DNA from 2 places in the Saccharospirillum sp. genome. Region 1 is predicted to be linked to the other one. Evidence: predicted binding sites of a transcription regulator. Region 1 holds the regulator's gene; the other holds the start of a gene.
What was found. The regulator sigma-54, encoded in region 1, starts transcription at its own class of promoters, with help from an activator protein. The targets are predictions, from matches to a motif close to TGGCACNNNNNTTGCTNT.
Positions count from the first base shown of each region.

Region 2: a site for sigma-54 is predicted at 1,950-1,967, ahead of WEB54_RS12195 (amino acid ABC transporter substrate-binding protein). Genes of this name have one in related genera too.

Region 1 covers NZ_JBBECH010000088.1:40,626-45,340, reverse strand. Annotated here, with positions in the region: gene WEB54_RS16415 (KpsF/GutQ family sugar-phosphate isomerase) at 1-786, shown strand, start outside; gene lptC (LPS export ABC transporter periplasmic protein LptC) at 786-1,352, shown strand; gene lptA (lipopolysaccharide transport periplasmic protein LptA) at 1,339-1,890, shown strand; gene lptB (LPS export ABC transporter ATP-binding protein) at 1,891-2,616, shown strand; gene WEB54_RS16395 (RNA polymerase factor sigma-54) at 2,645-4,153, shown strand; gene raiA (ribosome-associated translation inhibitor RaiA) at 4,317-4,622, shown strand; gene WEB54_RS16385 (PTS sugar transporter subunit IIA) at 4,625-4,715, shown strand, end outside.
Region 2 covers NZ_JBBECH010000065.1:11,899-16,613, reverse strand. Annotated here, with positions in the region: gene WEB54_RS12200 (amino acid ABC transporter permease) at 1-580, opposite strand, end outside; gene WEB54_RS12195 (amino acid ABC transporter substrate-binding protein) at 703-1,725, opposite strand; gene WEB54_RS12190 (sigma-54-dependent transcriptional regulator) at 2,261-3,694, opposite strand; gene WEB54_RS12185 (transporter substrate-binding domain-containing protein) at 3,691-4,715, opposite strand, start outside.

The DNA of each region.
Region 1 (4,715 bases):
GCGGCCACCCTGGCCAGCACTGGCACACCGGCTTTTTTTGTTCATCCGGGCGAAGCGAGCCATGGTGACATGGGTATGATTACTGAACAGGATGTGGTCATTGCGCTGTCAAATTCCGGCGAAGTAGCCGAAGTAGTCACTCTGATTCCCTTAATCAAGCGGCTCGGTGCCAGCCTGATCGGTATGACCGGTAACCCCAACAGCACCCTCGGCCGTTCGGCCGACGCGCATATATACTGCGGTGTCGAGCAGGAAGCCTGCCCGCTCAATCTGGCACCGACTTCCTCCACTACAGCAGCTCTGGTCATGGGCGATGCCCTGGCCATCGCCTTGCTCGAAGCCAGAGGCTTTACCGCCGATGACTTCGCGTTTTCCCACCCCGGAGGTAGCCTGGGCCGTAAATTGTTGCTGAAAATTGGCGACATCATGCATACCGGCCCGGAAATCCCCGTGGTGGAGCCGGACACTCTGTTACGCGATGCGCTGTTGGAAATGACCCGTAAAGGCCTGGGTATGACGACCATCATCAGCGCCGAAGGGGACTTGCTGGGCGTATTTACCGATGGTGACCTGCGCCGCACCTTGGATCAGGGTATCGACATTCTGACCACGCCCATCCGCGCCGTCATGCACAGTGGCGCCTATACCATGCATCCAGAGCAGTTAGCTGCCCAGGCGTTGTATGAAATGGAAGAGCGCAAAATCACCTCACTGGTCATCGTTAACGCCGGTAAAACAGCTGGCGTTATTCACCTGCACGACATCCTTCGTGCCGGGGTTGCCTGATGGCTGGCCGGCGTCGCAGCCTGATCGTTGCCGCTAGCCTGGGGCTGATTGCCCTGGCGATCTGGTGGCAAACGGATCGGGAGCAGTCGCCCGGCCAGGCAAGGCTGGAGCTGCCCGAAAATGCGCCGGACCTTTATATTGAACGCCCGGACCAAACCCGATTCGATGCCGGGGGCCAGCCCGAATTACGGGCGCAGGCCACAACTCTCGCCTATTATGAAAACAATGGCGAAAGCCTGATGACAGCACCGGTGATGACGATTCTGACCAATCCGGACCAGCCCTGGCAGATTACCTCCGATCACGCCACCCTGTTTAACGACGGCAGCGTCAATTTTGAACAGAATGTTGAAGTGACCGAACAACAAGCCGTCGGGGGCATGCAGTTATACACGGACTGGTTGAGGGTCGAGCAGAATGGCCGCTTCGTCACAACGCCCAGGCCTGTTAAACTGCTACAACCTGGCCAGGAAGCCCGAGGTGTCGGTATGGACGCCATTCTGACCGGGGACGATTCCGACATAACGCTCAAATCAGAGGTATCGATTCGCTATGACGCGAACTGAGACAGCCTGGCCACTTGCTTACCCCTTTGTACGGTCGATGGTACTGGTGCTGACCTGTCTGGTCTGCCAGACAGCCTGGGCACTGCCCGGAGATCGCGATCAACCAATGACCATTACCGCCGACGAAGGCAACTTCAAAAGCAATCGCGGTGAGGCGACGTTCACTGGCAACGTCTATCTGAAACAGGGAACCCTCGAAGTATGGGCCAATACCCTCAATGTACGGCGCGATCCTGAAACCGGCGACATCACCTTTCTGGAAGCCATAGGCGAACCGGCGCGCTATCAGGAGCTGCCCAGTGAAGAGGATGGCCTGATTGAAGTACGCGGCAAGCGCATTGAGTACAGACCCGAAGAAGACCTGATCATCACCGAAGGCGAAGGCCACCTGACTCAGTCAGGTAGCGACATCGAAGCCGACTACATTCGCTATAACCTGCTCGATGAGTCCCTGGACGTGCGATCCCAGCGCAGTACCAACAACAATAAAGACGCACCTCAGGCCACCTGGACGCTGCAACCCGGAGCGATGGACTGAATGGCCCTGCTGGAAGCAAGAAACCTGGCAAAGAGCTACAAAAAGCGGCCCGTCGTGCGCGACGTTAGCCTCAGTGTTGAAAAAGGTCAGATCGTAGGCTTGCTAGGCCCCAACGGCGCGGGTAAAACCACCTGTTTCTATATGATTGTCGGTCTTGTGCCAGCCGACAACGGCGACGTTCTGATCGGTGACAAAAGCGTCACCCGGCTGCCCATGCATGCCCGGGCCCGACATGGCATCGGATACCTGCCCCAGGAAGCCTCCGTCTTTCGCAAACTGACGGTACAGGACAATATTCTCGGCGTTCTGCAAACCCGCAAAGATCTGTCCCGAGCCCAGCAGAAACAACAGCTGGAGTCTTTGCTCGGTGAATTTAACATTACCCATATTCGTGACAGCCAGGGTATGGCATTGTCGGGGGGTGAACGGCGACGTGTCGAAATCGCCCGGGCCCTGGCCATGGAGCCGGCGGTTGTCCTGCTGGACGAACCCTTTGCCGGCGTCGACCCCATTTCCGTCGGCGATATTAAAGCTATAATCCATCACTTGAGAGATCGCGGTATTGGCGTTCTGATCACCGATCACAACGTCCGGGAGACACTCGACATCTGCGAAAAAGCCTACATCGTGGGTAATGGCCACATCATTGCAGAAGGGACAGCGGAGGACGTTTTGAACAACGCCACCGTTCGTGAAGTGTATTTAGGCGACCAATTCCGCTTATAACCATGGCCAAAGGCACATATAACGCTCTATGAAGACCTCCTTACAACTGAAAATGAGCCAACAGCTGACCATGACGCCTCAGCTGCAACAAGCCATTCGCCTGCTGCAACTGTCGACTCTGGATCTGCAACAGGAGATACAGGAGGCACTCGAAAGCAACCCCATGCTCGAGGTCCGCGAGGATATCGATGAAAGCGGTGCGGCCGATTCAAAAAACAGCCAGTCAATTGACCAGAAAGCCACCAGCGACGCGGAAAACACAGCAAACTCTAACGAGGGTGATCAGCGTGAGCTGGAAATCGCCGAACACATACCGGACGATCTGGCCGTAGACAGCTCCTGGGATGACATTTACACCCACGCTCCCACCAGTCATGGCCTGCCGTCCGGCGACGACGATTTCAATTTTGAAAACGTCTACGGCACCACCGATTCACTTTGGGATCATCTCAACTGGCAACTCAATCTGACCACCATGACCGATCGCGACCGGCAAATAGCCGAGAGCCTGATCGAAAGCGTCAATGCCGAGGGTTACCTGTCTTCAAGCCTGGACGATATTTTCGAGGGCCTGACCGGGCATATGGCAAACCTCGATGACCCGCTGGAAATGGACGAAGTCGAGGCGGTGTTGCACCGTGTTCAGCATTTCGACCCGCCCGGCGTCTGCGCCCGCGACCTGGCTGACTGTCTGACCATTCAGTTAAACCAGATGAGTGAAGACACACCCTGGCGTGAGGCTGCCTTAACCGTCGTCAACAACTACCTGGATCTGCTCGCGTCACGCGATTACAGCCAACTGATGCGTAAATCCAAACTCAAAGAGCCAGAGCTGCGCGACGTCATTGCGCTGATTCAGAGTCTCAACCCCCGGCCTGGTAACCAGATCGAAAGCGGTAAAGAAGAATACGTAGTGCCCGATGTCATCGTTCGCAAAGACATCAAGAATAATCGCTGGCTGGTTGAATTGAACCCCGAGATTGCGCCCAAACTGAGAGTCAACGTCTCCTACGCATCCATGGTCAAACGGGCCGATTCAAGCAGCGACAACACCTATCTGAAAGACCACCTGCAAGAAGCCCGCTGGTTCATCAAAAGCCTGATGAGCCGGAACGAAACCCTGTTGAAAGTAGCCACCAATATTGTCGAACATCAGCGCGGTTTTCTGGAGTATGGCGAAGAAGCCATGAAACCCCTGGTATTACACGACGTGGCAGAAGCCGTTGAAATGCACGAGTCGACCATTTCACGGGTGACCACGCAAAAGTACATGCACACGCCACGAGGCATCTTTGAACTCAAGTACTTTTTCAGCAGCCACGTCAGCACCGACAGTGGCGGAGAAGCCTCAAGTACCGCTATTCGCGCCATCATCAAAAAACTGGTCGCTGCAGAGAATCCGCGCAAACCTTTGAGCGATGCAAAAATTGCGACACTGCTCGGTGACAAGGGCATTCAGGTGGCTCGCCGTACCATTGCCAAATATCGTGAGGCCATGATGATTCCTCCGTCAAATGAGCGTAAACGACTGATTTAAAGCAATTGATTAAAAAGGCCCAAGGTTGAAAGCGGTCAGCACAGGCGCCAAATTCTGCTTTAGGAGCTAGACTGAAAGAGGCAAAGGGAACCCGGATAATATTGCCCTGCTGACATCCTGATCACCGGATGCGGCAGATCCATCACTGCAAGAGGAGCGGACTATGCAAGTCAATATCAGTGGTCACCATGTGGAAGTTACCGAAGCACTGAACGACTATGTCGGTCAGAAACTGGACCGACTGGAGCGACACTTCGACCAGATTGGCAATGTACAAATCACCCTCAGTGTTGAAAAACAGCGACAAAAAGCCGAAGCTTCACTCAACATCAAGGGCGCCCAGATTCATGCGGACTCTGAACACGATGACTTGTATGCCGCTATCGATATGATGGCGGATAAACTGGACCGTCAACTGCTCAAACACAAAGAGAAGACAGTTGATCGAATGCACGGGAATTCACGTTAATCATGATACCTCTGGACCAAGTCCTGACCGTTGAACGCGCCTTTATCGGCGCGTTCGGCTCCAGCAAAAAACGCGTACTGCAAACCCTGGCAG
Region 2 (4,715 bases), on a different contig from region 1:
TAAAACCGACGCCTACCCAAGTCCAGGCGGGGTGGTCAGCCATGACTGGAATGTAAAGCCCCCGATTGGACAGGAAAACGCCCTCAATCGGATTCAGCGCAGAGCGCAGTCCGGGTAAACCACGATTGATAACGGCATACCAGAAAATCAGTTGCAGAAGTACTGGAATATTTCGGAAGGTCTCAATGTAGGTTACCCCGATAAACCGCAGCAACCAGTTTTTCGATACAGTGGCGATACCGATGATCGTTCCAAGGATTGTAGCCAGCACAATGCCTATGCTTGCTACTTTAAGCGTATTGGTGATACCGACCAGCAAGGCACGACCGTAAGTGTCTGCGGCAGAATACGCAATAACACTTTCACTGATACCAAATGAGGCTTCGCGGTCAAGAAAGCCAAAGCCTGTAGCAATGTCCTGGGCTTCAAGATTGGCCATGGTGTTGCTGACCAGGTACCAGCCGAGCAGAAAGACACCGCCAAATACCAGAATCTGATAGACGACAGAACGAAAAGTCTTGTCATACATAAGCGTCAGAATCGGGTTAACGTCGTTACTTTTTGAGTGTTTGGGGCTCATACCCGACGTCTCCAAAGGGAATGCAAATCAGAATAATGCAATGAGCTAATAAAAAGCGGCCCTGTTGGACAGGGCCGCGGCGTTAACGTGAGATCAGCAATATTGCATTGCCGTGCTCCTGATTAACGAACTGGTTGTGCGTACATCAGGCCACCTTCGGTCCACAGCGCGTTGAGACCACGCTCAAGACCCAGCAGATCAGTTACGTTGGTCTGATAAGACTCACCGTAGTTACCGACCTGGGAGATGATGTTGTACGCCCAGTCTTCTTCCAGACCCAGTGCTTCGCCCAGGCCAGGGGTGGCACCGAGCAGACGCTGGATACCCGGGTTAGTGCTGGTATCGCGCATTTCGTCAACGTTGTCTGAGCTAACACCATACTCTTCTGCTTCAATCATGGCGTTCAAAGACCAGCGAACGATGTCCATGAATTCGTCATCACCGTGGCGAACAGCTGGGCCCAGCGGCTCTTTGGAGATGATTTCTGGCAGGATGATGTAATCAGCCGGGTTTTCAGCAGAAACGTTACGTGCAGAGGCCAGACCTGAAGCATCTGTGGTGTAAACGTCGCAACGGCCTGCGAAGAACGCCGCTGTTACTTCGGAAGTGTTTTCGATCACAACCGGTTCGAAGTCCATACCCTGAGCACGGAAGTAGTCAGCCAGGTTCAGCTCGGTGGTAGTACCTGGCTCAACGCAGATAGCAGCACCGCTCAGTTCTTTGGCACTGGTAACACCCAGGTCTTTACGAACCATGAAACCCTGGCCGTCGTAATAGTTAACGCCAGCGAAGTTCAGACCCAATGACGTATCACGGGTCAGAGTCCAGGTGGTGTTACGTGACAGGATGTCGACTTCGCCAGACTGCAGGGCAGTAAAACGCTGGTTGGCGGTCAGAGCAGTAAAACGAACTGCTTCCGAGTCACCCAGCATGGCTGCGGCAACGGCGCGGCACAGGTCGACGTCAAGACCGGCCCATTCACCGCCAGTGGCGTTTGAGAAACCTGCCAGAGAGGTGTTAACACCGCACTGAATGTAGCCATTGTCCATGATGGCATCAACGGTCTCACCGGCTTGTACGCCAGCGGCCAGTACAGACAGTGACAACGCTGCTACGGCGCTTGTGCTAGTCAGTTTCTTAAGCATTTTACTCTCCATTATTTCATTGCTTTTATTATCGGCTTTGGCAGACCTGTCGGTGCACCCAAGCATTGAAGACCACGCAGACCGGAGGTCTGTGCGGATTCTCGCTTCCGGCTCGTGACCGAAAACAAACACGATGCAAACACTAACGCGTTTGCAGTCTGTAAGGAGGATCGAGCGGCAACTGGGTCGCCTAAATTTTTATTATGGTTCGATGCGGTTAAAGAATAGCAAGGATGGGGCCAATTTGTATCGATACACTCTAACATGCTGAAATATAAGGTTTTATTGGCTTTTTCGGGTGAGATTGGCAAAGGGAGGATTATAACCAGAGGAATAGCTAGCCGGTCTGGGGCGAGCTAAATTCCGCACTGCGCCAAGGCAGTGCATACGATTGGTCTGAGAAAGTGCACTGGGGCGGTACTTTACGTAGGCCCCGGGGCCGTCAAGGGCCTGTCAGTGTGGCGTAAAGGAACGGCTATAACCAATGGAATAATTATAACCAAAGGAATAGATTGGCGAGTTTTTGTGGATTGGATCACGATTCTAATTCTCGTTGCCGCTTCAGGCGTTTGCTCAGAGCGGGCTGCGAGATGCCGAGAATTCGAGCCGCAATCGACTGGTTGTAGTCAGCCCGGTGCATGGCTTCGGCAATCAGCAGGTCGTCGATTTCAGAGAGGGTAGGCAAACGGTTGTCTGGTGCGAAATGAACCAGGGTGTTGTCGTGAGAGGAGCCATCAGCATCCTGGGGATGGTTGAACAGATGCAGGTCCTGGCGAGTCATAGCACCGCCGTGATGCCGGCTCACCGAGTCAAAGGCGATGGCTCGCAGCTCACGCACGTTTCCGGGAAATTCGTAAGCTTGAAGCGCAGCCCAGAGGTCCGGGCTGAATTCTGGCAGGGGTTTGCCCAGGTCGTCGGCGGCCTGTTCGGCGAAGAAAGTAAACAACAGGCGGATGTCTTCGCGGCGCGCACGCAGAGGCGGGATCAGTACCTGGTGAGTGCACAGCCGATAATAAAGGTCGCGCCGAAAGACACCTTCGCGCTGGCGCTCGGCCAGATCCTGATGGGTGGCAACGAAAATGCGAGCTTGAAGCCGCTTCGGTCGGTCTGCGCCTATGGGGTAGAACTCGCCTTCTTGCAGCAGCCTCAACAGCTTGACCTGGCTGCTGGGGCTCAGGTCACCAATTTCGTCCAGAAACAGAGTGCCGCCCGATGCTTCTTCAACCAGGCCACGCCGTTCCTGGTCGGCACCGGTGAAGGCTCCCTTGCGGTGCCCGAACAGGGTGTCGTTAAAGATGTGATCGTCGAGCCCGGCCACGTTGACCGTTACCAGCTTGCCCTGGCGGCCGCTCAGGGTGTGAACCGCCCGGGCAATCAGCTCTTTACCTGTACCACTTTCGCCGCAGATCATAACTGGTTGTGAGCTTTTCGCGACTGATTCCAGATATTGAAACACCGAAGCCATGCTTCGGCTCTGAGTCAGGATGTTGGCGAAGGCCTCGGGTGAATCTAGCCGGCGACTCAGTACCCGGTGGCGCAGCTCCTGGTTTTCCCGTTTGATTTCCTGCAACTGAATGGCGCGTTTGATGCCTTCGAGCAGGCGCGCCGACTCGGTGGTCTTCACGTAAAAATCAAAGGCGCCCAGACGCAGGCACTCCACCGCGGTCTCGACCTGATTCAGACCACTGATGACGACGACCGTAACGTCCGGAAAGGCTTCAGCCATTTCGATCAGCAAGTCTTTGCCGGATTTGTGCGGCATGTTCAGATCGAGCAATACCACGCCGATGGCATGGTGTTCGAGGTAGCTCATGGCCTCTTGGCTGTCCTGGCAATAGTGCAGGTTGGTGATGCCTCCCTTGCGTTCGAGCATCAACCCCAGGCTGCGATGGTAGGAGGGCTCATCGTCGATCAGCAGCACCCCAAATTCAGGGTAAAGACTGCGTTTCTTGTTTTTATTGTCTGTCATTGAGGTTCGACCATCTTCCACGGAAAGGTGACGTCTACCCGGGTGCCTTCACCGGGGCGTGAATGAAACTTCATGGTGCCATCGTAGGCTTTAATGATACCGGCCGAGACCGACAAGCCAAGCCCGGTACCGCCCTGTTCGCGCTTGGTGGTAAAGAAAGGGTCGGTCAGGTTGGGCATGGCGTCCGGTTCAATGCCGCAGCCTTCATCGTGTACAGACAGCACTATGCGCTGACGAATATGGTCGATACGGGTTTCGACCTTCACCCCGTGCTGGTCGTCCGGCAGCGACTGGCAGGCGTTGATGATCAGGTTGATCACCACCTGTTCAATGCGCTGGGGGTGACCCAGCATCGATGGCAAATAAGGGTCGAGGATTAAACTGAACCGATTGGTGTAACCGCGAATAGTCACATCGAGCAAGCGTACGGCCGTAGAGACCACGTCGTTCAGATTCATTGGCTCGATCGCGTCGGTGGCTTCCTGGCGGGCAAAATCGCGCAGATCGTTGACGATGCGCTTGATGCGCTGGGCGCCTTCGTTCATTTCGTTGATGATGTAAGGGATTTCGTGGCGAATGCGGCGGTAATCGAGCCCCGCAATCTCGAACCCTTCACGCTGCTCGTACAGAACATCAAGATGCGGCAGAGCGTCTTCCCAGGCGTCTTTCAGCATGGGCAGATTCAGCAGAATAAGACCACTCGGGTTGTTGATTTCGTGGGCTACGCCGGAGACCAGGGTACCCAGGGAACTCATCTTGTCGGCCTGAATCAGCTGCTGCTGCTGTTTTTTAACCTCTTGGGTGCGGCGTTCTACCTGGCGCTGCAGGGTACGAATCCAGACCGACACCAAAGCCAGACCAAGCAGCAATACGGCACTGCTGATGGCGGCGATGATGCCGAGCAAGCGCCAGTTCGTGGTGCCCTGCCTCTGGCGTTCCAGCGTTCCCAGCCACTTGTCGTAGATATCCTGCTGTCGGCCGGTGTTGCGTAGAATGGCAAGCCCTTCGGAAAACAGCGTCA